One region of the Streptomyces sp. NPDC088747 genome, then DNA from elsewhere that is predicted to be linked to it. Evidence: predicted binding sites of a transcription regulator. Region 1 holds the regulator's gene; each other region holds the start of a gene.
The links. The regulator HspR, encoded in region 1, represses chaperone genes until heat shock. The targets are predictions, from matches to a motif close to TTGAGNNNNNNNNNCTCAA.
Positions count from the first base shown of each region.

Region 2: lon (endopeptidase La) is a predicted target of HspR. The motif match lies at 3,186-3,204, and genes of this name have one in related genera.
Region 3: dnaK (molecular chaperone DnaK) is a predicted target of HspR. The motif match lies at 3,402-3,420, and genes of this name have one in related genera.

Region 1 is NZ_JBIVKZ010000002.1:276,576-286,190, reverse strand. Features, by position in the region: gene dnaK (molecular chaperone DnaK) at 1-821, shown strand, start outside; gene grpE (nucleotide exchange factor GrpE) at 818-1,483, shown strand; gene dnaJ (molecular chaperone DnaJ) at 1,517-2,701, shown strand; gene ACIP79_RS05715 (heat shock protein transcriptional repressor HspR) at 2,709-3,161, shown strand; gene ACIP79_RS05710 (PA14 domain-containing protein) at 3,228-5,294, opposite strand; gene ACIP79_RS05705 (sugar ABC transporter substrate-binding protein) at 5,717-6,784, shown strand; gene ACIP79_RS05700 (transglutaminase N-terminal domain-containing protein) at 6,840-7,703, opposite strand; gene ACIP79_RS05695 (alpha-E domain-containing protein) at 7,706-8,638, opposite strand; gene ACIP79_RS05690 (circularly permuted type 2 ATP-grasp protein) at 8,676-9,615, opposite strand, start outside.
Region 2 is NZ_JBIVKZ010000003.1:145,605-155,219, reverse strand. Features, by position in the region: gene ACIP79_RS09055 (ATP-binding protein) at 1-672, opposite strand, end outside; gene ACIP79_RS09050 (response regulator transcription factor) at 713-1,450, opposite strand; gene ACIP79_RS09045 (spermidine synthase) at 1,564-2,283, opposite strand; gene ACIP79_RS09040 (GNAT family N-acetyltransferase) at 2,359-3,009, opposite strand; gene lon (endopeptidase La) at 3,227-5,647, shown strand; gene ACIP79_RS09030 (lysozyme) at 5,750-6,586, opposite strand; gene ACIP79_RS09025 (MarR family winged helix-turn-helix transcriptional regulator) at 6,867-7,358, shown strand; gene ACIP79_RS09020 (hypothetical protein) at 7,428-8,216, opposite strand; gene ACIP79_RS09015 (nitrate- and nitrite sensing domain-containing protein) at 8,625-9,615, shown strand, end outside.
Region 3 is NZ_JBIVKZ010000010.1:326,381-335,995, reverse strand. Features, by position in the region: gene ACIP79_RS24625 (helix-turn-helix domain-containing protein) at 1-22, shown strand, start outside; gene ACIP79_RS24620 (esterase-like activity of phytase family protein) at 102-1,295, opposite strand; gene dnaK (molecular chaperone DnaK) at 1,372-3,357, opposite strand; gene ACIP79_RS24610 (OsmC family peroxiredoxin) at 3,555-3,983, opposite strand; gene ACIP79_RS24605 (hypothetical protein) at 4,140-4,925, shown strand; gene ACIP79_RS24600 (VWA domain-containing protein) at 4,915-7,452, shown strand; gene ACIP79_RS24595 (hypothetical protein) at 7,467-9,203, opposite strand; gene ACIP79_RS24590 (ATP-binding protein) at 9,269-9,615, opposite strand, start outside.

The DNA of each region.
Region 1 (9,615 bases):
CCATCGGCGCCGCCCTCCAGGCCGGTGTCCTCAAGGGCGAGGTCAAGGACGTCCTGCTCCTCGACGTCACCCCGCTGTCCCTCGGTATCGAGACCAAGGGAGGGATCATGACCAAGCTCATCGAGCGCAACACCACGATCCCGACCAAGCGGTCCGAGATCTTCACGACGGCCGAGGACAACCAGCCCTCCGTGCAGATCCAGGTCTACCAGGGCGAGCGCGAGATCGCGGCGTACAACAAGAAGCTCGGGATGTTCGAGCTGACCGGTCTGCCGCCGGCCCCGCGCGGTGTGCCGCAGATCGAGGTCGCCTTCGACATCGACGCCAACGGCATCATGCACGTCACGGCCAAGGACCTCGGCACGGGCAAGGAGCAGAAGATGACCGTCACCGGTGGCTCCTCGCTGCCGAAGGACGAGGTCAACCGGATGCGCGAAGAGGCCGAGAAGTACGCGGAGGAGGACCACGCCCGCCGCGAGGCCGCCGAGACCCGCAACCAGGGCGAGCAGCTCGTCTACCAGACGGAGAAGTTCCTCAAGGACAACGAGGACAAGGTCCCCGGTGACGTCAAGACCGAGGTCGAGGCGTCCGTCGAGGAGCTGAAGGCCGCGCTCAAGGGCGAGGACTCCGCCGAGATCCGCACGGCCACCGAGAAGGTCGCCGCCGTCTCGCAGAAGCTCGGCCAGGCCATGTACGCCGACGCCAACGCCGCTCAGGCCGCGGGTGACGCTCCCGGCGCCGAGGCGCCGAGGGCCGACGACGACGTGGTCGACGCGGAGATCGTCGACGAGGACCGTGACCGCAAGGACGGTGCCGCGTGACGGAGGAGACCCCGGGCTTCGACGAGAAGCCTGACGTCCCTTCCGGCGCCACCCCTGACGACGCCGAGCCGAAGGCCGCCCCTGAGGGGGCGGCCCCGGCCGGGGACGAATCAGCAGCACAGGCACAGGCCCAACTGGCTGGTCTGACAGCACAGTTGGACCAGGTGCGCACGGCGCTCAGTGAGCGGACCGCCGACCTTCAGCGGCTCCAGGCCGAGTACCAGAACTACCGCCGCCGCGTCGAGCGCGACCGGGTCGCGGTCAAGGAGGTCGCCATCGCGAACCTCCTGACCGAGCTCCTGCCCGTGCTCGACGACATCGGCCGCGCGCGGGACCACGGCGAACTGGTCGGCGGCTTCAAGTCGGTCGGCGAGTCCATGGAGAGTGTCGCGGCGAAGCTGGGGCTTCAGACCTTCGGCAAGGAGGGCGAGCCCTTCGACCCGATGATCCACGAAGCGCTGATGCACTCGTACGCGCCGGACGTCACGGAGACGACGTGCGTGGCGATTCTCCAGCCGGGGTATCGCTTCGGCGAGCGCACCATCCGCCCCGCGCGGGTGGCCGTCGCCGAGCCCCAGCCCGGCGCGCAGGCCGCCAAGTCCGAGGACACGGCGGACGAGGCGGCGGACGACAAGGAGAGCGGTGGCCCGGACGAGGGCTGACGTCGCACGCACGAGAGAGGAGGGACGTCGGGGATGAGCACCAAGGACTTCATCGAGAAGGACTACTACAAGGTCCTCGGCGTCCCCAAGGACGCCACCGAGGCCGAGATCAAGAAGGCGTACAGGAAGCTCGCCCGCGAGTTCCACCCGGACGCCAACAAGGGCAACGCCAAGGCGGAGGACCGCTTCAAGGAGATCTCCGAGGCGAACGACATCCTCGGGGACCCCAAGAAGCGCAAGGAGTACGACGAGGCCCGCGCCCTCTTCGGCAACGGCGGCTTCCGTCCGGGCCCCGGCGCGGGCGGCGGCAACTTCAACTTCGACCTGGGTGACCTCTTCGGAGGCGGCGCCCAGGGCGGCGGACCGCAGGGCGGCGGCTTCGGCGGCGGGATCGGTGACGTGTTCGGCGGGCTGTTCAACCGCGGCGGCGCGACCACCGGCACCCGTACGCAGCCCCGGCGCGGCCAGGACATCGACACCGAGGTGACGCTCAGCTTCACCGAGGCGGTGGACGGCGCGACGGTTCCGCTGCGGATGACCTCGCAGGCGCCCTGTAAGGCCTGTTCGGGCACCGGCGACGCGAACGGCACACCCCGCGTGTGCCCGACGTGCGTCGGCACCGGCCAGGTGGCGCGGGGTTCCGGCGGCGGGTTCTCGCTCACCGACCCCTGCCCGGACTGCAAGGGCCGCGGTCTGATCGCGGAGACCGCCTGCGAGGTGTGCAGCGGCAGCGGCCGTGCCAAGTCGTCGCGCACGATGCAGGTCCGTATCCCGGCCGGCGTCAGCGACAACCAGCGCATCCGGCTGCGCGGCAAGGGCGCCCCCGGTGAGCGGGGCGGACCGGCGGGCGACCTGTACGTCACCGTGCATGTCGACGCCCACCCCGTCTTCGGCCGCAAGGGCGACAACCTCACCGTCACCGTTCCCGTCACCTTCGCGGAGGCGGCCCTCGGCGGCGAGGTCAAGGTGCCCACGCTGGGCGGACCCGCGGTGACGCTGAAGCTGCCGCCGGGCACGCCCAACGGCCGCACCATGCGCGCCCGTGGCAAGGGCGCGGTCCGCAAGGACGGCACCCGCGGCGACCTGCTGGTCACCGTCGAGGTGACGGTCCCCACCGACATGTCGGACAAGGCTCGCGACGCCCTGGAGGCGTACCGCGAGGCGACCGTGGGCGAGGACCCGCGGGCGGAGCTGTTCCAGGCCGCGAAGGGAGCATGAGGACGCCATGGACGTACCCGGCCGTCGACGCAACCCGTACGAACTGACCGAGGAGACGCCGGTCTACGTCATCTCGGTGGCGGCCCAGCTCTCCGGTCTGCACCCGCAGACCCTGCGTCAGTACGACCGCCTCGGCCTCGTCTCCCCGGACCGCACCGCGGGCCGGGGCCGGCGCTACTCGGCCCGTGACATCGAACTGCTGCGCGCCGTCCAGCAGTTGTCGCAGGACGAGGGCATCAACCTCGCCGGCATCAAACGCATCATCGAGCTGGAGAACCAGGTCGCCGCGCTCCAGCAGCGCGTCGCCGAACTCCAGTCGGCGGTCGACGGCGCCGCGGCCGCGATGCAGCAGCGCGAGGCGGCCGTCCACGCCTCCTACCGCCGCGACCTGGTCCCCTACCAGGAGGTCCAGCAGACGAGCGCGCTGGTGGTGTGGCGGCCTAAGCGACCGCCTGAGTAACGGAATCGCGCGAAGGGGCCCGCACACCGGCGATCCGTCGGTGTGCGGGCCTCTTCGCTGTCGGTCCTACGACGGCCGCGGGGCCAGGGCCGCCCAGGCGTCGCCGGGGGCGGACTCGGTGCCGTCGGCGTGCAGCGCGGTCACCCAGTAGAAGTGGGTGGTGCCGGCGGCGGCCGTGGTGTCGGTGTAGGTGAGTCCGGTGACCGGCTCCGCGGTCAGCGGCTCGTAGGCGGCGGTCGCCGGGTTCCACCGGTACACGCGGTACCCGGTGATGTCGTCGCCGTGGTACGACGGGGACAGCCGCCAGCTGAGGTCGATGGCCGACGCGTCGTCCGCCGCCCTGGCGTCCAGGCCGACCAGCCAGTCCGCCGGGGTCTCCACGATCGGCCGCAGGTCGTACTCGGTGACGGTGGTGTGCGCCACCTCGTAGGGGTCGCCCACCGACATGTTGACGGAGTTGCCCGAGGTGTCCACCGCGTCCACGAAGTACGTGTGGTGCTCGCCGTCCTGGAGGTTCGCCGAGTCGACGATCCGGCTGTCACCCGGCTCGGCGCGGCCCACGTACGTGGTCCCGGTGCCGTCGTCCACCGTGCTGAGCCGGAAGACGTCGTAGTGGTCCAGGTCGGCCACCGGGCTGTCCTCCCAGTCCAGCACCGTGCCGTACTCGGTCGCGGTGGCGGTGAACCCGGTGAGGGCCGGCGGGGCGGTCGAGTCGCCGTAGGAGAACCGGTGGACGCCGGACGGCTCCGACTCGCGCCCGAGGGCGTCGACGCTGGTCACCCAGTACACGTAGAACCCGTCGTGCGGGCTCGGCACGACCGTGGTGTCCGTGCAGGCGTAGGCGTACCGGGTGCCGTAGGCGGTGTCGGTGAGCTTCGGGGCGCAGGGCACCACCCGGGAGTCGACGACGTCGAACGTGCCCGTCGCGTCGTCGAAGCGCCGCTCCTCGCGGTGCACCCGGAACTCCTTCGGCGAGTACGGCGACACCCACCAGGACAGGTCGACGCCGCCGCCGTCCTCGGGCCGGTTCGTTCCGCCGAGGAAGTAGGGCACGGCGAGCGGCCGGGCGTTGGACACCACCGAGGAGTAACCGGTGTTGCCCGCCGCGTCGGTGGCCGCGACCTTGTAGTAGGAGGTCTCCCCGTACGGGGCGGTCTCGTCGGTCGCGGAGTTGCTCAGGTTCTTCGCGACCACCGTGAACGGGCCGCTCCGCGCCGGGGACCTCAGCAGCTCGTAGTCCAGCGCCCCTTCGGTGGACATCCACCACAGGCTCACGCCGTCCAGCGAGGAGTTCCCGAGGACGGCCAGGTCGGTGACGACCGGTGCCACCTTGTCCACCGTGGTGACCGGCTGGTCGGTGGTTCCGGCGGACTCGTTGCCCGACCTGTCGTAGGCGCGCACCTCGTAGAGGAACATCGCGCCCGCCATGGGGAGCGTGCTGTCGGTGTACGAGGTGGCGGTGGTCGTCGCCAGCGGCCTGGTCCCGAACGAACTGCCCCGCTCGCGGCGGTAGACGCGGTAACCGGCGACGTCCATCTCCGGGCTCTTGGACCAGGTGAGCTTCGCCTTGCCGGTGGCCTTGTCGTACGTCGTCCTGATGCCGCCGGGGGTGAGCGGCTTGACCTTGTCGACGCCGGCCGTGGTCCGCGGCGCGTACGTGAGCCTGACCCTGGCGGAGCCGGTCCAGTTGACGTAGTCGACCCGCAGGGTGTGCGTGCCCTTGGGGATCGTGAGGTTCAGGCTCTTCGTGCGCGAACCCGTCGTGTTGGACCAGAGGTCGATCTTGCGGCTGCCGTCGAGGTAGACACGGATCCCGTCCGTGCCGTAGGCGGCGACGGTGAAGGGCCCACCGGACCCGAAGTTCCGCGTGACGGACCAGCGGACGCCGAAGTTGTCCTTCGGCAGTCCGGTGACGGGGGCCCCGCTCCAGCTCTGGTCGACGGCCGCGTCGCAGTCCGTTTTCTTGGGCGTCCCGGAGAACGCGGTGTTCGCGAAGAACTGCCGCTTGTAGACCGGTGAGGCGCAGGTGGTCGCGGCGGAGGCCGGAGCGGCGGCCGCGGAGAGCAGGCCGCCGGCGGTGGCGAGCACGACGGCGGTGGCCGCCGCCGCGGTCGTACGTCTGGCTGGGTTCATTCCGTCCTTCACGTTCTGAACGTCCGATCGTCAACGGCAGGCGAGGCCGTTGACGATCAGGACTCACGAGGACGGCACTTGGTTGTACGGATGTTCGGGTGGGTGTTTTCAGCCAACGTCGAGACGTCCGGGGCGGCGGAACGGGGCCGTCCACAGGCCATCGAACCCTGTGACAAGAGTGAAACGAGTAAATCAATGAGGTTCGGTGGAAGTGGACACGCACCCCCTTCCCATCGTGTTCACTTGGGGAACACAGAACGCTGTTGCCATCTCGTTAAGTGGTTAGTCCTTGACGCTCGGGTCATCGCCGCGTTGGCTTTCAGCCACCTGGGTCGCAATGCTGCAACCTCGCCCGGAAGGCACCTGATGTGAACACTCGTAGCACCCGTCGGTTTCGCACCGTCATAGCCCTGACCTCATCCGTGGCTGCCCTCTCGCTCGCGGGATGCGGTGTCGTGGACGGCGGCAGCGAGACCAAGGCCAGCCCCACCAAGGGCGACGACATCAAGGTGGGTCTGCTCCTCCCGGAGACGGAGAACACGCGTTACGAGAAGTTCGACTACCCCATCATCAAGGCGGAGGTGGCGAAGCTCACCAGCAACAAGGGGACCGTCGTCTACGCCAACGCCGAGGCGGACGCCAAGAAGCAGGCCACCCAGCTCCAGCAGATGATCGACGAGAAGGTCGACGTGCTCCTCGTGGACGCCGTGGACTCCAAGGCCATCGCGACCGGTGTGCAGGCGGCCAAGGACGCGGGCATCCCCGTCATCGCCTACGACCGCCTCGCCGAGGGCCCGATCGACGCCTACGTCTCCTTCGACAACGAACTCGTCGGCGAGGTGCAGGGCAAGGCGCTCGTCGGTGAACTGGGCGCGGGCTCCGCCAGCAAGAAGATCATCATGATGAACGGCTCGCTGACCGACCCGAACGCCGCGCAGTTCAAGGCGGGCGCGATGGTCGAGCTCCAGGACAAGGTGGACATCGCCGAGGCGTACGACACCAAGAACTGGGACCCGGTCGAGGCCAAGAAGAACATGGAGAAGGCCATCGCGGCCGTCGGCCTCGACAACATCGCGGGCGTGTACGCCGCCAACGACGGCATCGCGGGCGCGGTCATCGACGTCATGAAGACCATGGGCGTCAGCACCGTGCCGCCGGTCACCGGGCAGGACGCGGAGCTCGCCGCGGTGCAGCGCATCGTCAAGGGCGACCAGTTCATGAGCGTCTACAAGTCCTACCCCCAGGAGGCCAGCGTCGCCGCCGAGATGGCGGTGTCGCGGGTGCAGGGCCGCACGATCGAGTTCGACGCCCTGGCGAGCGACAAGGTCGACAGCCCCACCGACAAGAACATCCTGGCCGCGCTCGTCCCGGTGGTCGCCCTCACCCAGGACAACGTCAAGGACACCGTCGTCCAGGACGGCATCTACAAGATCAAGGAAATCTGCACGCCCGACTACCAGTCCGCGTGCAACGCGCTCGACCTGAAGTAGCGGCGGTAGCGGCGGTAGCAGTACTGCCGTCGGCCGTGCGCGGCGGTTCGTGGGCTCAGGCCACCCGGGTGAACTCCACCGTCACCTCGGGCGGCCCGCCCGCGACCCCGCGGTAGACCCCCTTGTGCGGCGTCACGTCGTCGTAGTCGCGCCCCCGGCCCACCACCACGTGGGACTCGGCGGCGCGGGTGCTGTTGGTGGGGTCGTAGCCGTTCCAGTCGCCGGCCCAGTACTCGATCCAGGCGTGGCTCTGGCCCGCGACGGGCCGGTGCAGTTCGGCGTCGCGCTCGGGGTGCAGATAACCGGAGACATAGCGGGTGGGCAGACCGAGGCCGCGCAGCAGGGCGGCCGTCAGGTGGGTGATGTCCTGGCAGACGCCCGCGCCCTGTTCCCAGGCCTCCATGGCACCGGTGTTCACCCCGGTGGCGCCCGGGATGTACGAGACCTGCGCGGTGACCAGGGCCGAGACGGCGACGGCGGTCTCGTGCGGGTCGAGGCCCGCGGCGGCGGCGCGGGCCCGCTCCACCAGCTCCGCCGACACGGTCGTCCGGCCGGTCGGTGCCGCGTACTCCAACAGGCGTGACCCGGCGGTGAGTTCGGCGATCTCCGCCCAGGTGGGCGCGGCGGTCGGCGGCCCCGGCGGTGCCGTCTCCACCAGGCTCGACGCCGTGATGGTCAGATCCGCGTGCGGTTCCATCAGGTCGAAGCCGGTGACCTGGGTGCCCCAGTAGTCCCAGTACGACCAGGTCGCGGTGGTGGGGTTCACCGTCACGCGGGCGTCAAGTGTGGTCTGGCCGGGGAGCGTCAGCGGTGTCATGCGGACCTCGTTGTGCGAGGAGACCGCGGCCTGCGAGTACGAGACACGGGTGGTGTGCCGGATACGGAGCCGCCGGGTCGCCGTGTGCGGGGTGCCGGTCATGGTCACGCTCCTTCCTGGGCCCACTCGACGGGCCCCTGGTTCGGGAAGAACTTCTCCGCCACCGCCTCCGCGGAGGCCGTACACGCCTGCTGCAAGTCCCTGAGGAGAACCGGGAGTTGCTCCTCCAGCGCGGGCAGGTCCAGGTACTCCAGGCGGGTCCGCATCCGCCCTATCGGCCGGCGTGCCGGGTCCTGTCTAGGGCGTCCCAGTGCCGACAGGCACTCCTCCGCGGTGGTCAGCGCGTGCAGCGCCGAGCGCGGGAAGTCCCGGTCCATGAGGAGGAATTCAGCCACTCTCGGGGTGTCGCCGAAACCGCCGTACACCCGCGCATACGCCTCATCGGCGCCGCTCGCGCTGAGCAGTGTCGGCCAGTCGGGAGCGTGCGCCGCGTCCAGCACCCGTACCGACAGCAGCCGTACGGTCATGTCGACCCGCTCGAGGCTGCGTCCGAGGACCACGAACCGCCAGCTGTCGTCCCGGCTCATCGTCGAGTCGGCGAGCCCGAAGAAGAGAGCGGTCCGGCGGCGTACGAGCTCCAGATAGGCGTACGGGCCGGTGCGCCGGGCCGCCAGGCGCTGGTCGGCGAGGGCGTGCCAGGTGGAGTTGAGGCACTCCCACATCTCGGAGGAGACCGCCTCGCGGGCGCTGCGCGCGTTCAGCCGGGCGGCTCCGAGGGCGCCCTCGATGGAGCAGGTGGAGCGGGCGTCGAAGGCGAGCTGGTCCAGGACCTGCTGCATGTCGACGCGTTCGCCGCCCGCGTCGACCCCGAGGATCGCGTACAGCGACCGGCAGGCCACGTCCTCGTCGCGCCAGGGGTCCTCAAGGAGCCGGTGCAGATAGGCGTCGAGGATGCGGCCGGTGGCGTCCGCCCGCTCCACGTACCGGCCGGTCCAGATCAGGGCTTCGGCTATCCGGGAGAGGATCACGTCGTTCACGGCCGTACCTCCTGGGCCTCGGGAACCGGAGAAGCGGTCACTGCTGCTGCGCCCCTTCCTGTACGGCGACGCGGTCGCCGTCGGGGCCGAGCTGGCGGGGGACGACGTCCAGGGCGGCGACCGTGCCGCCGGCGGCAGGCGGGGCCGGGTGCTCGGCGGGCCCCTCGGCGAGTACCCAGGTGTCCTTGGAGCCGCCTCCCTGGCTGGAGTTGACGATGAGGTTGCCCTCCTGGAGCGCGACCCGGGTGAGGCCGCCGGGCAGCACCCACACGTCGCTGCCGTCGTTGACGGCGAACGGGCGCAGGTCGATGTGGCGCGGTGCCATCCGTTCACCCGCGAGGGTGGGGGAGGTGGACAGGGCGACCGGCCGCTGGGCGATCCAGCCGCGCGGATCGGCGGCGACGGCGGCGCGGGTGCGCTCCAGGGTCTCCCGGTCGGCCTTCGGCCCGATCACGATGCCCATGCCCCCGGCGCCGTCCACGGGCTTGATGACCAGCTGGTCGATCTGGTCGAGGACGGCCTCCAACTGGCCCGGCTCGTCGGGCCGGAAGGACTCGACGTTGGGGAGGACCGGTTCCTCGGAGAGGTAGTAGCGGATCAGGTCGGGGACGTACGTGTAGAGCAGCTTGTCGTCCGCGATGCCGTTGCCGACGGCGTTCGCGAGGGTCACCGTGCCCGCCTGCGCGGCGTTCATGATCCCGGGGCAGCCGATCACCGAGTCGGGCCTGAACTGGAGCGGGTCGAGGAAGTCGTCGTCCAGGCGCCGGTACACGACGTGGACGGGCACCTCGCCGCGGGTGGTGCGCATCCACACCCGGTTGCCGCGGCAGACCAGGTCGTGCCCCTCGACCAGCTGCACGCCCATCAGCCGTGCCAGCAGGGCGTGTTCGAAGTAGGCGGCGTTGCTCGGGCCGGGGGTCAGGACGACGACCCGGGGGTCGGTCACCCCGTCGGGGGCCGCCGCCCGCAGCGCGGCC
Region 2 (9,615 bases), on a different contig from region 1:
GCCCGACAGGTACGGCCACACCTCGAAGCGGCGCCGGCGCAGCGGTACGACGCCGTTGTCCAGCCGGGACAGGTCCAGCAGCGTCTCCACCAGTCGCCCCAGGCGCTCCGTCTGCTTGAGCGCGGTCCGCATGGTCTCGGGATCGGCGGCGGAGACACCGTCCACGACGTTCTCCAGGACGGCGCGCAGCCCTGCGATGGGGGTGCGCAGCTCGTGGGAGACGTTCGCCACGAGCTCCTTGCGCTGCCGGTCCTGGGCCTCCAGCTCGTCGGCCATGAGGTTGATCGTCTGGGCCAGGTCGCCCAGCTCGTCACGGCGGTCGTCGCGCACCCGGCGGGTGTAGTCGCCGTGCGAGATGGACCGGGCGACCGCGTTCATCTCGTCCAGCGGTGCGGTGAGCGAGTGCGCCACGAACTGCGTTATCAGCAGGGTGGCGATCATCGAGAAGACCGTGATGAAACGCAGCTCGGTCTGGGTGCGCGCCGCGATGATCGAGAGACCGGTGGTGATGAAGACCGAGACGACGACCAGGGTGCCGAGCTTGGTCTTGATGGAGAAGGGCCGTACGCCGCTCCAGGGACTCTCGTCCCCGGACCGCCCGAGTCCGGAGTCCGCCCGGCGGCGCTCCCCGAACCCGGGTCTCGCGCTCTTGCGTTCCCCGAACCCGCTCATCACATCAGCCCCCTCGACAAGGTCCCGGCAGAGGCCCGGCTCAGGGAGTCGGGGTCTCCAGGGCGTAGCCCACGCCGTGCACCGTACGGATCCGCTCGGCGCCGATCTTCCGGCGCAGCGCCTTGATGTGGCTGTCGACGGTCCGTGTGCCGGAAGCGTCCGCCCAGTCCCACACCTCGGCGAGCAACTGCTCACGCGAGAGTACGGCCCGCGGTGTGTTCGCGAGGCATACGAGGAGGTCGAACTCGGTGGGCGTGAGGTGCACGTCCTCCGAGCGCACCCGTACCCGGCGCTGCGCGTGGTCGATCTCCAGCTCGCCGAGCCGGAGGATCCCGCTGCGCGGCGTCGAGGCGGCCACCACGGCGCGCTCCACCCGGCGCAGCAGGACGTGCACGCGGGCGGCCAGCTCACGCATGGAGAACGGTTTCGTCATGTAGTCGTCGGCGCCGACGCCAAGACCGACCAGCATGTCGGTCTCGTCGTCGCGCGCTGTGAGCATCAGCACCGGCACCGGGCGCTGGGCCTGCACGCGGCGGCAGACCTCAAGCCCGTCGAAGCCGGGCAGCATGATGTCGAGGATCAGCAGATCGGGCTGCCAGGCCTCGGCGGTGTCGACGGCGGCCGGGCCGTCGCCCGCGGTTTGCACCAGGAATCCCTCGGCGCGCAGACGTGCCGCGATGGCGTCGACGATCGTCGGGTCGTCCTCGACGACGAGAACCCGTCGTTGAGCGCCGGGCGTCGCCGCCGCGCCGTTCTGGGAGGTGTGTGTCTGCTCCATCGCCCGCCCCTGAGGTGTGCTTTCCGGAATCCGTGGGGTGATCCCATGACTGCGCTTGACGCTTGAATGATCTGCGTCAGGGAAGCAGAGTACGGGCAGTAACCACGCCTCGGCTATCCAGGTCTTACCGCGAGATGGACGACGTCGGGAACGCCCCGGGCAACGGGGATCTCTTCGGTACGCACCCCCGTGAACCCGGCATTCCGTAGGGTTCCTTCAAATTCCGGAGAGGGCTGGGCGGACCACACCGCGAGTACCCCGCCGGGCCTCAACGCCCGTGCGCAGCTTGCCAGTCCGGGCTTCGAGTAGAGGCTTTCGTTGCCCTCGGTGACCGTCCAGCCGGGCCCGTTGTCGATGTCCAGGCACAGGGCGTCGTATGTGTCGCAGATCTCATTGACGTGGGCGAGCAGATCCGCTTCGACGATGTGCGTACGCGGGTCGGTGCGGGCCCGGTCGGAGAGGGCGGACAGCGGCCCGTCGAGGTGCCAGTCGATGACCGCCGGCTCGCGTTCCACGACGGTGATGCGCCCCCAGCGCGGGTCCGAGGCCGCGTGCGCGAGTGAGAATCCGACGCCGAGACCACCGATCAGCACACTCGGCTCCGGCCGCCCGTCCAGCGCGTCACGGGCGGCGTCCACGAGCAGCCGCTCCGAACGCCCGTCGGAGGTGTCCATCAAGAAGCACCCGTTGGCGATGATCTGCAGCAGCACGCCATGCCGCCGCAACACGACCTCGCCGTACGGGCCCTCGCGACGGTCGATCACCGCGGGGGCGTCGTACGAGGTGGCAGGAGTGTCGTACGAGGAGGCGGGGGTGCCGTACGAGGTGGCCATCGGCCCATCTTGGCAGCCGGGCGGCGCCGGGTGGCGGAATTCCCGGACGTCCGGCGCCCTCGCCGTGGCTGGAGTTCACCGGCCTCCGGTGAACTTCGCGCTGGTCAGCGGTGCCTCCACGCGCCACCCGAGGGCCTCGTACAGCGCCCTTCCGTCCGGCGTTCCGGCGAGTACGCCGGTCGTGGCGCCCTGCGCGGCAGCCGTGTGCGTCAGGGTGCGCACGACCAGGCGTCCGAGCCCTCTCCTGCGGTGTTCCGGCGCGGTCTCGATCCGGTCGATCACCGCCGTCCTGCCGGTGACCGCGATCTGGCCACGTGCGGCGCAGGAGCCGTCAGGTGCGGCGAGCAGCAGGTGGGTGACGGCGCCGTGCGACCAGGTGCGCTGGCGGTAGCCGCTGGGCGGGGCGGTTTCCGTGGAGGTGCCGGTGAGCGGGACGGACATCAGGCAGCCGGGCTCGGGGTCGATCCACCAGCCCGCGCCGAGCCAGGGGCCGACGACCGAGGGCTCGGCGAACACTTTGAGCCAGACTCCGGCCCCGGTCACCCCGTCGGCGACCTTCCGGACCACCGACTCCTCGACCGCCCCGTTGGCCGCCCCGAGAACGTGCCGCGACACATGCTCGCGCTGCCCGACGTCGATGGAACAGCCCCACGGCTCGAACACCGGCGGAGCCGCCCCACGCGAGAGCACCCAGCCGTCCACCCAGGCCCGTACGGTCTCGTCCACCAGCGCTCCTTGTAATGGTCTCCAGTTACTTCTGATGCTTACCCTAGCTGGGAGTGGTGGGCGTCGGGGGTCGGAGCCCCGCCGTGACGGAACCCCGTCCCGCCCGTTCCACCTGCACGAACGCCCCGATCGCTGACAGCGAACACCGCCGGGGAACACTCAAGCGCTCACAAGCATTGAGTCTGCATAGCTCAACTTGCTTGTCGAGAGGAAGATCATGGCTGCCGATTCCACCCCTACTCCGCTCAACCTGCCTGTGCTGCCGCTCGACGACGAGGTCGTGCTGCCGGGCATGGTGGTTCCGCTCGATCTGAACGACACCGATGTGCGCGCCGCGGTGGAGGCCGCCCAGGCCGCCGCCCGTACGACCCCGGGGAAGCCGCAGGTGCTGCTGGTGCCGCGGGTGGACGGGACGTACGCGGGCACGGGTGTGCTCGGCACGGTCGAGCAGGTCGGCCGCCTCGCCGACGGTGACCCCGGCGCGCTGATCCGTGGCCGTGGACGCGTGAAGATCGGCGCCGGGACCACGGGTCCGGGAGCCGCTCTCTGGGTCGAGGGCACCCACGTGGACGAGAACGTGCCCGACCCGCTGCCCGGCCACGTCACCGAACTCGTCAAGGAGTACAAGGCGCTGGCCACCAGCTGGCTGCGCAAGCGCGGCGCCTGGCAGGTCGTGGACCGCGTCACCGCGATCGACGACGTGTCCGCCCTCGCCGACAACTCCGGATACTCACCCTTCCTCTCCACCGAGCAGAAGGTGGAGCTGCTGGAGACGGCCGACCCCGTCGCCCGTCTGAAGCTGGCCACCGAACAGCTCCGTGAGCACCTCGCCGAGCAGGACGTCGCCGAGTCCATCGCCAAGGACGTACAGGAAGGCGTCGACAAGCAGCAGCGCGAGTTCCTGCTGCGCCGCCAGCTCGACGCCGTGCGCAAGGAGCTCCGTGACCTGAACGGAGAGGGCGGGGAGGACGAGAGCGACGACTACCGCTCCCGCGTGGAGGCCGCCGATCTTCCCGAGAACGTCCGCGAGGCCGCCCTCAAGGAGGTCGAGAAGCTGGAGCGCGCGAGCGACCAGTCGCCCGAGGGCTCGTGGATCCGCACCTGGCTCGACACCGTCCTCGAACTGCCCTGGAACGAGCGCACCGAGGACGCGTACGACATCCAGGGCGCCAAGACCGTCCTGGACGCCGAGCACGCGGGCCTCGACGACGTGAAGGAGCGGATCACCGAGTACCTCGCGGTGCGCAAGCGGCGTTCCGAGCGCGGGCTCGGCGTGGTCGGCGGGCGTCGCGGCGGTGCCGTGCTCGCGCTTGTCGGTCCTCCCGGCGTCGGCAAGACCTCGCTCGGTGAGTCCGTCGCGCACGCCATGGGCCGCAAGTTCGTCCGCGTCGCCCTGGGCGGCGTACGCGACGAGGCCGAGATCCGCGGACACCGGCGTACTTACGTCGGCGCGCTGCCCGGCCGGATCGTGCGCGCCATCAAGGAGGCCGGGTCGATGAACCCGGTCGTGCTCCTGGACGAGATCGACAAGGTCGGCTCCGACTACCGCGGCGACCCCGCCGCAGCCCTCCTGGAGGTGCTCGACCCCGCCCAGAACCACACCTTCCGCGACCACTATCTGGAGGTCGAACTCGACCTCAGCGACGTCGTCTTCCTGGCGACCGCCAACGTCCTGGAAGCCATCCCGGAGGCCCTGCTCGACCGTATGGAGCTGGTCCGCCTCGACGGCTACACCGAGGACGAGAAGGTCGTCATCGCACGGGACCACCTGCTGCCGCGCCAGCTGGAGCGGGCCGGTCTCGAGAAGGACGAGGTCACCCTCGACGAGAGCGCGCTGCGCAGGCTCGCGGGGGAGTACACCCGGGAGGCGGGCGTACGGAACCTGGAGCGCGGCATCGCGCGGCTGCTCCGCAAGGTCGCCGCTCAGCACGAACTCGGCGAGCGCAAGCTGCCGTTCACGGTGACCGAGGACGACCTGCGCGGGCTCATCGGCCGGCCGCACCACGTGCCCGAGTCCGCCCAGGACCCGGCGGAGCGCCGCACCGCGGTGCCCGGTGTCGCCACCGGTCTCGCCGTCACGGGAGCGGGCGGAGACGTCCTCTTCGTGGAGGCGTCGCTCGCCGACCCCGAGACGGGCGCCGCCGGTCTGACCCTCACCGGTCAGCTCGGTGACGTGATGAAGGAGTCGGCGCAGATCGCGCTGAGCTTCCTGCGGTCGCACGGAGCGGAGCTGGAACTGCCGGTCGGCGACCTCAAGGACCGGGGCGTGCACATCCACTTCCCGGCGGGTGCCGTCCCCAAGGACGGTCCGAGTGCGGGCGTCACCATGACGACCGCTCTCGCCTCGCTGCTCAGCGGCCGGCTGGTCCGCACCGACGTGGCGATGACCGGTGAGGTCTCGCTCACCGGCCGGGTGCTGCCCATCGGCGGCGTCAAGCAGAAGCTGCTCGCCGCGCACCGGGCCGGGGTCACGACGGTGATCATCCCGAAGCGCAACGAGGCCGACCTGGACGACGTCCCGGCCGAGGTCCTGGACAAGCTCGACGTCCACGCGGTGACGGATGTCCGTCAGGTGCTGGAGCTGGCGCTCGCGCCGGCGACGAACGGCGCCACCGCGGAGGTTCCGGTGGCGGCGTGACGGACGCCACCGGTTGAGGAAGGCCCGGACCCCGCGAGGGATCCGGGCCTTCCCATGTCTACCGGTGCTGTGGGTCGCGGGGGCACCGTTCGTCGCCGGCCGTCAGCCGTTGGCCAGTGCCACGACACGGTCCAGGGCGCCGTTGAACTTGTCGTGGTCGCCCACCGTCGGGCCGGACGACGTGTACTGCCACATCGTGTGGAAACCCCAGCCCGCCGGCAGCGTGCCCACGGTGGTGGCGTAGCGGGCGATCCACAGCGGGCTGGCGGAGGCGAAGCCGGCGTAGTTGCCGGTGCACTCCGTCCACCAGCTCGTCGCCGTGTAGATCACGGCGTCCCGCCCGGTGCGCGCCCTGTACTGGGTGAGGAAGCTGCTGATCCAACTGATCATGGCGCTCTGCGTCTTGCCGTAGCAGGAGGCGCCGTACGGGTTCCACTCGATGTCGAGCACACCGGGCAGCGTCCTGCCGTCCCTGGACCAGCCGCCGCCGTTGTCGACGAAGTAGTTGGCCTGTGCGGCACCGGTCGTGGTGTCGGGGGTCGCGAAGTGGTAGGCGCCGCGGATCATGCCGACGTTGTACGAGCCGTTGTACTGCTGGGCGAAGTAGGGGTTCGTGTAGTACGTCCCTTCCGTCGCCTTGGCGTACGCCCATTTGACCCCGCTGCCCCACAGGGTCGACCAGCCGACGTTGCCCTGGTGGCTGCTGACGTCCACGCCTTCGGTCTGGGTGGCGTCACCGGTGGCGGGGGTGCCGCCCCGGCCGTCGTGGGCGACGACGCCCATGCCCAGGTGGGCGGAGCCGCGGGCGGGGATGTCGGCGGCGGGGGCCGGCAGGGTGAGAAGGAGGGAGAAGGCGGCGAGCAGGATCCCGAGGGCGGAGAGACGCTTCGGGAGGTTCGGGCCTGGGGTGGTGCCGGATCTGTGTCCGTGCGCGGGCATGTCGTGCCTCCGAGGAGATCGGTGGTGCACGGTGGTGCTCGGTGGGGGGAACGCGGGCGGCACAGTCCACCTCTGAGAGGGCGGGTCCTCGTCGACTCGCCGGTGGCGTGGCCATGCCACTGATGTGCCTGGCACCGAAGCTACGCACGCGGAAGACGGCGTGGGAAGAGGGGCCGGACGCTGCCGTTGGTCTACGCCTGAGAAATACTGGCGGAGCTGCGGCGATGGCGATTTTTGGCAGTAACTTTCAGGATCCGGAAACCGAGGCAGGGGTGCTGACGTGCACGAGAACGGAAACGGCGACGGACATCGCGCCGAACCCACAGCGTCCCGAAGTGGTGTGGACCAGGAATTCCCGGCGCTGGAACGCGAGTTGACCGTGTTCCTGCGGCGCGCCCGAGCTTCCTCCGGTGAGATGGCCCGCGAGGTCCATCCCGACCTGGAGTCGTCCGCGTACGGGCTCCTCGTCCGCCTGGAGGAGTGCGGCCGCCAGCGTGCCACGGAGCTGGCCGCCTACATCGGCATCGGCAAGGCCACCATGTCCCGGCAGCTCCGCGCCCTGGAGGACCTCGGCCTCGTCGCCCGCGAACCCGACCCCGCCGACGGCCGGGCCTGGCTCGTCCACCTCACTGAGGTCGGCCGCTCCCGCTTCAGCACGGTCCGCGAGGCACGGCGGGCCCGGTACGTGCGACAGCTCAAGGGCTGGGACCCACGCGAGGTCGCGGAACTGGCCCGGCTGCTGCACCAGCTGAACACGGGCCTGGAGAAGTAGGACAAGTAGCGGGACGGGGCCCGGCAAGCGATCAGTCGGGCGGCGCCCCTCCGGTGGCGTGGTCGTGGCTCACCACTCCACGAACACCGCCGTCGCGTCGTCGTGGGTCTTGCTGCGCCCCAGCCGCACCCGCTGCTCCGCGTCCGCCGTCTCCAGCGCCCGTACGCGGTCCACCACGGCCTGGGCCCCTTCCTTCCGTACGAGGGCGAACAGGTCCGCCCAGTCGCCCTCCCCGAACGTCTCCACCCACCGGGTGGCGCCGTCCGTCAGGGCGGCCAGCGCGCGGACGGCGGACCGGGGCGCCGAGCCCGTCACCGCGCGCGTCGCCACCCAGGGATCCGCGGCGGCGGTGAAGAAGCCGCCCTCCTTGTTGCGCAGGGTCGCGTCGGTGCGGGCGGCCGAGGTGAGGGTCGCGAGGGGGACGCGGGAGAGCCGGTCGTCGAGGAGCGGCAGGACCGAGCCGTCGGGGGACTCCAGCAGCAGCGCGGAATCCGACAGGACCAGGTACTCGACCTCGGTGGCGGACCAGCGTACGAGGACGACGGTTGCCTGCGGAGTACGTGGGTGAGAAAGGTCACAGGTTCCCGCGTGGGCCCCGGCCGTACGCGAAATCGCGCGGGCGAGGATCTCCGGCAGCGTCAGATCCCGGCGGGTAAGGGACAGTTCGGTCAGTGCTCCGCCGAGATGGGCGGAGAACCATGAGACGGAGTGCACGCAGCCGTCACCGCCCGCGGGCGGTGTCACACCGTCGAGTAAGACCAGCGCGCCCCCCTGTCCTGAGGCGGGAAGTCCGACCGATGCGAAGTCCTCATTGGGGTGGGCCGGGTCGCCGGGCTCCGAGACGAGTTCAGTGCGCATAAAGCCAGTCTGCACGAGCCCTTCACAAGGCCCACAAGAGGCTTCCATCGGTCGCCGAACGGGTGCGGACCAGCAGCTCAGACGCCGGTTTTGGGTTGGAATGATCGACTCCGGCGAAGCGTGGCGGCGAATACTGCCAAAGCCCGTCGCTCACGTCCAACCGGCCCGCCGCGCAGGCCCGTCGCACGCGCCGGAGGAACTTGCCCGCCAACTCCCGTCCGATGTTCACTCCTTCGGGTGGCGGGCCGGATGATGCGGGACCACTGTCCACCGGCACTGGGAGGGTCGGGAGCCGGTGGGGTGTCCGCTGCCTGAGTGGAAGTCGAAGGCTTCGGGAAGGGCGTACGCCCCAGTTGACCTACCGTCACCCGGGCCCATGGATAACACGAGTCAGGAATGCGAGCACCGGTGCAGAAGACGCGGCCGAGGCGCACAGGCAAGCAGACGTCCTCCACGGAGGGCGCCGGTGGCGCCGCCGCCGACTCGGCGGGGAGGGGCAGGACAGCCCATGTGCGCAACCGGCTGATCGTCGCCGTGGCGGTCGTCGCGGCCGCCATCGCCGGTGCCGGGGCACCCACCATCCTGACCGCCTCGGGTCAGTTGAACGACTCCCAGAACCTGGTGACGCTCGCGCAGCGCACCCAGCAGGCGCTGACCCTCGCGCACTCGCTGGCCGACGAGCGCGACGAGGTCACCTCGTACATCGCCGCCGGCCGGCCGAAGGACAAGGCGCCCTCGGAGCAGCGCGGGGCCCGGGTCGACCGGCAGGTCGAGGAGTTGCGCGCGGACGAGGACGCGCCCGCGTCCCTCCTCACCGACCTCGACGCCATCGCCTCGCTGCGCAGGGCGGCGCTCACCGGCGCGAGCACCGCGCTGGAGGCGCACCAGTCGTACTCCGGCGCCATCACCGAACTGCACGCCCTCGCCGAGGACCTGGCCGAGCTGATGCCGCCCCGCGCGGGCTCCGGCGCGCACTCCCTCGCCGAGCTGGACTCCGCCGTACAGCAGTCCGCCGCCGCCCGTGGACTGCTCCTCGCGGCCCTCAGCGTCCCGCGCAGCACCCAGACCACCACCGACCCGTACACGGGCCTCACGACCACCACCAGCGTCTCCTCGGACGCCGACAGCAGGCAGCGTGACGCGCTCAGCGCCGCCGCCCAGCAGGCCCGCGTGCGCTCGGACGCGGCCCTCGCCGGGTTCCGCGAGAACGCGCCCAAGGCCGACAAGACCTCCTACGACTCCACGGTCACCGGGCCCGACGTCACCAACGCCGACAAGTATCTCTCGGGGCTCACCGACCAGCCGACGATCTCCGGCGCCGAACTGGACACCAGCCCCAAGAAGCTGGACACGGCGCTGTCCGCCCGCGTCGAGCTGATGCGCGGCGCCGAAGCGTCCC
Region 3 (9,615 bases), on a different contig from region 1:
GGAGTTCCGCGAGACCTTCTGAGACCCCGCTGACGGGGGCCGCGACCCGAGTTGCCTCGGGTCGCGTCCGCGGTGGCGGGCCGGGAAGGGACGGGACGCCGTCAGCGCAGGGCGCGCTTGTCCGCCTTCAGGCTCTGCGAGAGCCGGACGGTGATGAACTCGTTGTTGTCCGCCTTGCCGGGCGTACGGCCGGAGGAGAACGGGAAGTTGTTGTCGTTCAGGACGGCGAGGGTCCTGTCGTCGAGGAGGACCACGTCCTCGATCGTCGTGAACGGGAAGGTGAACGTCGCGCCGAAGCCGCCGAGGCCCTTCGAGTTCGCGATGTTCATCAGGTCGGCCACGAGGGTCTTGTCCATGGCGCCGTCGCCGTCGCGGTCCCGGGTGTCCGCGAGGTAGATCCGCTTGAACTTGGCGTCGGCTCCCTGGCCGCCGTCGCGCTCGATGACGAGGAAGCGGTTCCGGTCGACCGCGATGGCGTCCCCGATGGCGTTCGAGGGAGATTCCAGGCGGTACGTGAGACGCTTCCCGGTGTACTTGCGGGACTTCAGGTCGAACTCGCTGAAACGCAGGTCGCCGGGGGTGTCGCCGTTGACCGTGACCTCCAGGAGCGGGTAGAGGTGCCGGCCGTCGACGGAACGGACCATGCCCTCGAAGCCCTTGCTGCCGGCGATGGTGGGCTGCGCGCCGTTCAGGTACGGGTTCTCCGGTGCCCGCACTCCGGCGAGCGCGATCGGGGCTTCGAGGAGCTTGCCGGTCGAGGAGAAGTGCAGCAGGAAGGGGCCGAACTCGTCGCCCAGCCAGTACGTGCCGTCGGAGGTCCGCACGATGGACTCGACGTCGAAGTCCGCTCCGGTCAGCACCCGGTCGGCCCGGGTGAGCGCGAACGGCACCTTGTGGTACGGGTCGCTGAGGTTGAAGTCGCCCAGGACCCTGACCTCGCCGGTCCTGGTGTCCGGCTTCACACGGTGCACGCGGAGCAGGAAGTCGGCGCTGTTGGCCTTGTTGCCGTAGCCGTTGTCGGACAGCACGTCGTAGCTGCCGTCGTGACGGTTCACGGCACCGCTGAAGCCCTGCACCGGCTGGTCCGCGAACGGGCCGGTGATGCCGTTGAACGGTCCGGCGCCGATGGCCGAACCGGACGGCTCGCTGTTCGGGACGAACGTCTCGGCCGGGAGCGAGGCGAAGCCGGTCAGCTTCGCCTGGCCGAAGTCCTCGGAGTGACGCTGGGCCACGGCGGGGGACGCGAGTCCGACGGTCAGCGCGACGGCGCTGACCGTGATCGAAAGTCTCTTCATGGCCCGCACGTTAGGGACCGCGGATGACGTGCGGCCGAACACAGGGCGACACGGGGCGACACAGGGCACCCGGGCTTCAACCCGTGCCACCCTTCGCGTCCCTGCCCCGGCCCGTCTCGCCGCCCCTGCCCCCATCCGTATCGCCGCCCCTGTCCGCGCCCGTATCTCCACCGCTGCCCGCCTCTCCGCCCCTTTCCTTCTCCTCGTCCACGATCTCCGCGTCCACCACGCCCTCCTCGTCGTTCGGGGCCTGCTCGGTGGCCGCTTCCCGCGGCGGTTGCTCCTGGGTCTGCTGTGCCTGCTGGGTCTGCTGGGCCTGCGCGTACATGGCCTGCCCCATGCGCTGGCTCACCGTGGCGAGTTTCTCGACGCCGGCCCGGAGCGCGCCGGTGTCGGCCGGATCCTCCAGCAGTGCCTTCAGCTCCACGACCGCCTCCTCGACCTCCGGCTTCGTCTCGGGCGGGATGCGCTCCGCGTTCTCCTGCATGAACCGCTCGGTCTGGTAGACGAGTTGCTCGGCCTGGTTGCGGGTCTCGGCGGCCTCGCGGCGGCCGCGGTCCTCGTCCGCGTACTGCTCGGCCTCGCGCATCATGCGGTCGATGTCGTCCTTGGGAAGCGCGGAGCCGCCGGTGACGGTCATCTTCTGCTCGCGCCCGGTGGCGAGGTCCTTCGCGGAGACGTGCATGATGCCGTTGGCGTCGATGTCGAAGGCCACCTCGACCTGCGGCACCCCGCGCGGCGCGGGCGGCAGCCCGGTGAGGTCGAAGACGCCGAGCTTCTTGTTGTACGCGGCGATCTCGCGTTCGCCCTGGTAGACCTGGATGCCGACCGAGGGCTGGTTGTCCACGGCGGTCGTGAAGATCTCCGAACGCCGGGTCGGGATCGTGGTGTTGCGCTCGATGAGCTTGGTCATGATCCCTCCCTTGGTCTCGATCCCCAGGGACAGCGGGGTGACGTCGAGCAGCAGGACGTCCTTGACGTCACCGCGGATGACACCCGCCTGGAGCGCGGCGCCCACGGCGACGACCTCGTCCGGGTTGACGCCCTTGTGCGGGTCCTTGCCGGTGAGTTCCCGCACCAGGTCGGTGACGGCGGGCATCCGGGTCGAGCCGCCGACCAGGATGACCCGGTCGACCACGGACAGCGGCACCCCGGCGTCCTTCACCGCCTGGTGGAAGGGGTTCTTGCAGCGGTCGAGCAGATCGGCGGTGATCTCCTGGAACTGAGCACGCGTCAGTTTCTCGTCCAGGTGCAGCGGCCCGTCGGCGGTGGCGGTGATGTAGGGCAGGTTGACGGTGGTCTCGGAGGAGCTGGACAGTTCGATCTTGGCCTTCTCGGCACCCTCGCGCAGCCGTTGCAGCGCCATCTTGTCGTGCCCGAGGTCGACGCCGTGCGCGGACTTGAACCGCTGGGCGAGGTGCTCGACGACCCGCTGGTCCCAGTCGTCGCCGCCCAGTTTGGTGTCGCCGTTGGTCGCCTTGACCTCGATGACACCGTCTCCTATCTCCAGCAGGGAGACGTCGAAGGTCCCGCCGCCCAGGTCGAAGACGAGAACGGTCTGCTCCTCCCCGCGGTCGAGCCCGTACGCGAGGGCGGCGGCCGTCGGTTCGTTGATGATCCGCAGGACCTTGAGGCCCGCGATCTCACCGGCCTCCTTGGTGGCCTGGCGCTGCGCGTCGTCGAAGTAGGCGGGCACCGTGATCACGGCGTCCGTGACGTCCTCGCCGAGGTACGCCTCGGCGTCCCGTTTCAGCTTCTGGAGCACGCGCGCGGCCAGCTCCTGCGCGCGGTACCGGGTGCCGTCGATGGCGCCCGTCTCGGGGAAGCGCCAGCTCGTGTCCCCCATGTGCCGCTTCGCGGAACGCGCGGTGCGCTCCACGTTCGTCACGGCCTGCCGTTTGGCGACCTCGCCGACGAGCACCTCGCCGTTCTTGGCGAAGGCCACCACGGAGGGTGTGGTGCGCGCGCCCTCCGCGTTGGCCACGACCGTGGGGTCGCCGCCCTCCAGAACAGCGACCACGGAGTTCGTCGTACCGAGATCGATCCCGACCGCACGTGCCATGTCCGTCCCCTTCCGCCCGGTTCTGCCGCCCTCCAGCACAAAACTTGAGTGCGCATCTGTCAATGGGGCGGACGCTCCGCGCGAGTCCGGACATGTGCCCGTCCGGGCCCGCGACGAGCCCTGGCGGGCCCGGACATGACGGCGCCGCGGCCCCTTGGGGACCGCGGCGCCGTACCGCTCTCAGAACGTGCGGACCGTCAGGCCAGCTTCGCCGACAGCGTGATCGTCGTGCCGCTGAGCGCCTGGCTGACCGGGCAGTTCTTCTTGGCGTCCTCGGCCGCGGCGGCGAAGGCCTCCGCGTCGATGCCCGGCACCGTGCCCTCCACCGTGAGGTGGATGCCGGTGATGCCCTCGCCCGGCTGGAAGTTGACTTCGGCGGAGGTGACGAGCTTGGTGGGCGGCGTTCCGGCGCCCGCGAGGGCGTGCGAGAACGCCATGGAGAAGCAGCTGGAGTGGGCGGCCGCGATCAGTTCCTCGGGGCTTGTCTTGCCGTTCGCGTCCTGCGAACGCGACGCCCACGTCACGGGCTGCTCGTCGATGGCGCCGGAGGAGTCGAAGGTGACGACGCCGCTGCCCTCGAGCAGGTTGCCTTCCCAGACGGTGTGTGCAGAGCGCGTGGTTGCCACGATGGTTCCTTTCGGGTGTGGTCCCGCTACCGGGTTCCGTGTGTCCCATCCGATCACACCTTGGGGCCCTCCACGCGCCTGATGGGGCCGCGACCTGCCGGACCGTACCTGTGATTTTCCCTGCCGAAAGCCGCGAAGAGGCCCTACAGTCCAGGCATGGTCGAACTCTTCCAAGTCCTCGGGGGAATCGCGGGATTTGGCGGCATCGCACTCGGCGTCCTCTATCTGCTCTACCGGGACTTCGTGCGCGACATCATCCGCAACAGGATGTTCCGGACGCTCACCTCGGCCCAGGCGACCGCCTTCTTCGGCGCCGTCATCGTGCTCGCCTTCAGCGTCGCCATCCTCGGGATCTTCGCCACGCTCGCCGAGAGCGAGGGCATTCAGCAGTTCCTCGTCCTCGTCGGCATGCTGCTGCTGTTCCTGCTCGCCGTGGTGTTCATCGCGGCACGCGTGGCCACGGGCCCGCGCGCACGTCCGCGTCGGAACGGCGCCGGGGACACGAGGGTCGAACGGTCCCTCACCACCGTACGCAGGCATGTGGCCCTCAATGAGCCGGACCAGGCGGAGCGCGCCCTCGAGGCCTCCGGCGCGGACCGCGAGACGGAGGAGTTCTGGTACTGGAAGGCCCGCATCGCACTGACCCGCTCCAACTTCCCCGTCGCCTCCGGGTACGTCGAGGAGGCGCTGAAGCTCGACGCCCGCAATCCGCACGGCCTCGCCCTGAAGATCACGCTCCTGCTGCTGGCCAACGAACCGGCGCGGCGGGACCGGGCCGCCCGGCTGGCCGAGGAGAACACCGGTCTCAGCGCCGAACTCGACGCCTGGCTGCGCCGGTTGAGGGCCGAGGGAATGTTCGACGGCGGAGTGCGCACCCGCAGCGAGTTGGAGGCGCGATGCCCACTCCCCACCCGTACGACGGAGAACGCGCATGCCGAATGACGACATCATCGTGGCCACCGGCCGTCCGGCCGTCCTGTACGTCGGGCCGCCCGCGATCGCCGACGGAGACGACAGCGCCTTCGGCCGGCTGACGGCCGAGGCCGGCCGGCGGGCCGCCGAGCTGGGGCTGACGCCGCTGGAGCCGGTGGCGCGGAGCGCTGCCGAGGCCGACGCGCTGCTGGCGGCGCGTCCCGACGCCGTCCTTGTGGTCCATCCGGGTGAGGCGCCGGCCACGCCCGACGGCGAGCCGGGCACCAGGCTCTGGAACTTCCTGCGGGACGGCTCGGAGTTACGCCTGTGCGATCCCGCCGCTTCGGCCGCCACGCCCCCACCGCCGCCCCCGCCTCGGTGGTACGTGGGGCCGGCCGCACTCCTGCTGGTCGATCTGATCCCTCCGGGCGTGCCGCTCGGCGCGGACCACCGCACCTCGTACGAACGGCGTGAGAGGGAATGCCGGGCCTTCGCGTCGCTCCACGGGCTGCGGGTCTCGACGGTGAGCATCAGTGCCCTCGACGAAGGGGGGACGGTCCACCGCCCGACGCCGACCGTGATCGTCCACCCCGAGATCACCGCTCCGGACGACGGGACCCCGGACGGGTTGCTGTGGCGGTGGCTGCGGGAGGGTCGGGTGATCCACTCGGGGCGGTGGGAGGAAGCTGATCTGTCGCCGAGGTTCCTCGGGGGTCAGGTGACCCTGGGCAACCAGGCCGCGGGAGGGTTCGCACACACCGTAGGGACCCAGCAGCATGCGACCTACTACGGCGTTGAGCTGGCCGCGGACAGGACACCGGAATCCGAGCCGGCGCGCGAGCTGCTCAGGGAGCGGCTGTCCCGTCTCTCGGCTTCCATCGACTCGTACAGCGGTGACTCGTACGACGGTGACTCGGAGGCCCTCTACCTCTCGAGCCGACGCAGCCACCGTTCCTCCTCACCCCCCGGCGGCCCCGGCCCCCGCGACACCACCCGGCCCCTCCCCCACGACGGTCTCTTCATCCGGCGCAACAACGCCTTCGGCACCCGCTCGGTCCTCGGTGCGAAGGACCTGATCGAGCAGGGCGTCATCATCGGGCAGGACCAGATCAGGTTCGACGACTTCGTGGCGGCCCGTACCGATCAGGTGCCGGGGCCGGGTCCCGGGGAAGCCGTCGCGGTGAGTCATGGACTCGCCGCCGTGCCAGGCGAGTTCAAGGCCGACGAGGCGACCACCCACTTCGTGGAGATCACGCTCAAGGCCGGTGCGGCGCGGCCCGGTGACGCCCCCGGCGGCGAACCGCTGCCGGTCAACTTCGTGTTCGTCGTCGACATCAGCGGCTCGATGGCGGGCGAGAAGCTCGACACGGTGAAGTCCGCCCTGCAGACCATCTACCGCGAACTGCGGCCCGAGGACTGCCTCGGGATCATCACCTTCGACCACAACGTGCGCACCGTCCTGCCCGCCGTCGCCAAGAAGGACCTGCCCGAGGACCGCTTCTCCGCGGTGGTCGCCGGTCTGACCCCGCAGGGCGCCACCGACATCAACCTCGGCGTGCAGTACGGGATCGACGAGATCAGCCGCAACTCCCGTAACGGGCGCACCGTCAACTGTCTGTACCTGTTCTCGGACGGCGACCCGACGTCCGGCGAGCTGGACTGGATCAGGATCCGCACGAACATCGCGGCCAGGATGCGCGGCGACCTCACCCTGTCCTGCTTCGGTTTCGGCTCGGACGCCCGGATGCCCGAACTGGCCGCGCTCGCCGGGCTCTCCGGCGGCAACTCGACCTTCGTCACCCGTCCCGAGCAGGTCGGAGCCGACCTGCTCGGCGATCTGAGCAGACGTGACCACCTCGCCGCCATCGACATCCAGCTCCGCCTCGACATCGACCCCGGGGTGGAGATCCGGCACCTGTACGGGCACGACCTGATCACCGACCCCAGGGCGCGTGCCGCGGTGCACCGTGCGGCGAAGCGGGCGGCCGGGCTGGCGCGGGAGAACTACGGCGCCGAGGCGCTGCCCGACATCATCACCGAGGAGAAGGGCGTCCGGATCTTCGCGCCCGACCTGGCGTTCGAGGAGACGTACTGGGTGGTCCTGGAGGTGAGGGTGCCGCCGGGCCGTGAACTGTCCGACCTCGGTACGGCGACCGTGCAGTACGTGGACACCGTGGCCGGTGAGGGCCGCCGGCACGAGATCGACCTGGCCGCGGCGCTCACCCTCTCCGAGGAGACCGTGACGGTGCATGCGGTCGGCCTGTGGACCAGCGAGGTCACCTTCTACGCGCTGGACGACCTGTACGACCGCGACCGGGAGGCGGCGCGGGACCGGCTGCTGCGTCATCTCCAGGCGCTGGAGGCGGCGCACAGCCACCTGCCGGCCAAGGAGTTCAAGGACGACCAGGTGACGCTGCGCAAGTTCATGACGCTCGCGGAGACGCTGGGCACCATGGTCTCCTTCAGCGACGCGTCGCACAGCCCCGGCTTCGCGCCCGCCGTCCGGACGATGAACGACTTCGGCAGGATGCGCTCCGGGTTCTGGCCGCAGCACTGAGCCCGCGCCCGGCGTCAGCTCACCCGGAACACCGGCCCCCGGGCCGTGAAAGGCAGTCGCGCGCCCTGCGGAATCAGGTAGGCGTGCTCGCGGCGCACCCGCAGGACGTCGCACCAGCCGTCCGTGATGACCAGGACGGGCGCGCCGGGCGGGAAGTCGTCCGAGCGGTGCAGCAGGTCGATGCCGGGCTGCAGGACCGTACCGCCGCGGCCGCGCACCCGTACGCGGCCGGCGATCTCCGTCACCGGGAGATAGCCGGCGTCGTGCGGGGCGGCGTCGCAGAAGACGACACGGGCGGCCGGTACGTCGCGGGCCTCGGCGTAGGAGGCGATGGCGCCGAGCGCCTTGCCCAGCAGGGTGCGGTCCATGGAGGCGGAGGTGTCCAGGACCACGCCGAAGGTGCAGCGCGCCATCTCCTCGGGCGGGAAGTAGCGGCCCGCGCGGGGGATGTCCGGGGTCGCCGCCTGACGGCGCGAGGGACGGGCGTACGTCCGCAGCGGTTCTGGGCGGGGCACGAACTCGTCGAACCAGCGGGCCAGTTGGGCGTCCCAGGCGAGCGGTGGGTGACTGAGCGCGCGGATCTCCTCGACCAGGCCGCCGGGCAGGAAGCCGCGCTCCTGACGCTGGTGCAGGTCGAGACCCTGGCCGAGACCACGGCGGTAGAACTCGTCGAGGTCCACGTAGTCGCGGGGCGAGCCGAGCGGGCCGCCGAGCATGTCGCCGACGCCCTTGCCGCGCAGCGTGGACAGGCGCCGCATCCGGCGCAGGTCCGTCGCGATCCGGTCGTACACCTCCTCCGCCGACAGGTCCCTCAACTCCCGGTCGTACAGCAGCCCTTCGGGCATCGAGCCGACGTGCATCTCGGACAGCCAGCCATTGATGACGTAGTCCGCGGCGATGTTGAAGAGGTACGGGTCGCGGGTGCCGCAGCGGTCGCTGTGCCGCAGGGCGGCGTGCAGCATCTCGTGGGCGAGGACGAACCGCCATTCCTCGTCGTCGAACTCGCGCAGCGGGTTGATGTAGATCTCGGCCGCCTCCGTGTCGACGGCGGCGATGGAGATGCCGTGGGCGTGGGCGAGTTCGGCGTCGGCGACGACGGTGATGCCGGCCGCGATGCCGCCGAGGAGGGGGTAGGAGGACACGAACCAGCTCAGCGCCTTCTCCCAGGGCTGAAGGCGGGTGGGTCCGCCGCGCATGGAGGCGCGACGGCCGCCCGCCATGTCCATCGCCGCGGCCATGGTGCGGGTCAGCGCGTGCGCGAAGGCGAGCTGCCAGTCGGGCACGGTGCCGCCGCTCCAGGTGTGCCAGGTCACCAGGAGCTGGTCCGGCTCTCCCCCGGCCGTACCGCACCCCTCGTACGCCGCCGGGATCCCGTCGCGGCGCCAGCGCGCGGCGAGTTGCTCCTCGTCGCCGTCGGGGTAGGAGGCGGGCAGGTCCTCGGGGGTCAGCCCGACCGGGAAGCCGAGCAGGAAGCGGTTGACGACGGCGCAGCGGGCGGCGAGGTCGAAGCGGTCGGGCTGGACCCGCTCGCCGGACGCCGCCGGGACATGGCCGAAGCCGAGGTGGATGATGCCGTGCGCGGCTGCCCAGGCCCAGGCGGCGGGGTCGGCGCGGCGGGTGGGGTGGACGTGCAGCACCCCGCTGGAGTCGACGCGGACCAGGCCGTCACGGGGACTCGCGGGGCAGTCCTTCTGCCGGCAGGTGCTGAATCCGATGGCGGCCAGGGCACGGTTGGCCCGCACCAGCCGCATCCCCTCCGCGAAGGCCTCGGCGGCCGGATCCGGCTTCTCCTTCTCCCCCTGCCCGCGCCTGCCGCTCACCGCCGCGCCTCCACCAGCCTCGGCATGTCCCGCGCCGCCTCGACCAGGAACCACGCGGGCAGTACGGGATTGCCGTCGGCGTCGGCGGCGATGACGCTCTGGGCGACCTCGACGGAGATCTCGGCGAGCTGCACGAGCAGCGACTTGGCGCGGAAGGCGGTCTGCCGCCCGTGCTCCGAGGCGTGTTCCTTCCTGGCGGGCAGCTCCTTGACGAGACGGCCGCGGAAGGACTCGGCGAGGTAGTAGAGCAGGTCGCGGTCCTCGACCCGCTTGGGCCAGCGGGCTTCGCCCTTGATGATGGCCTCGATGCCGAACCGGCTGCGCACGATCTTGACGTAGCCGC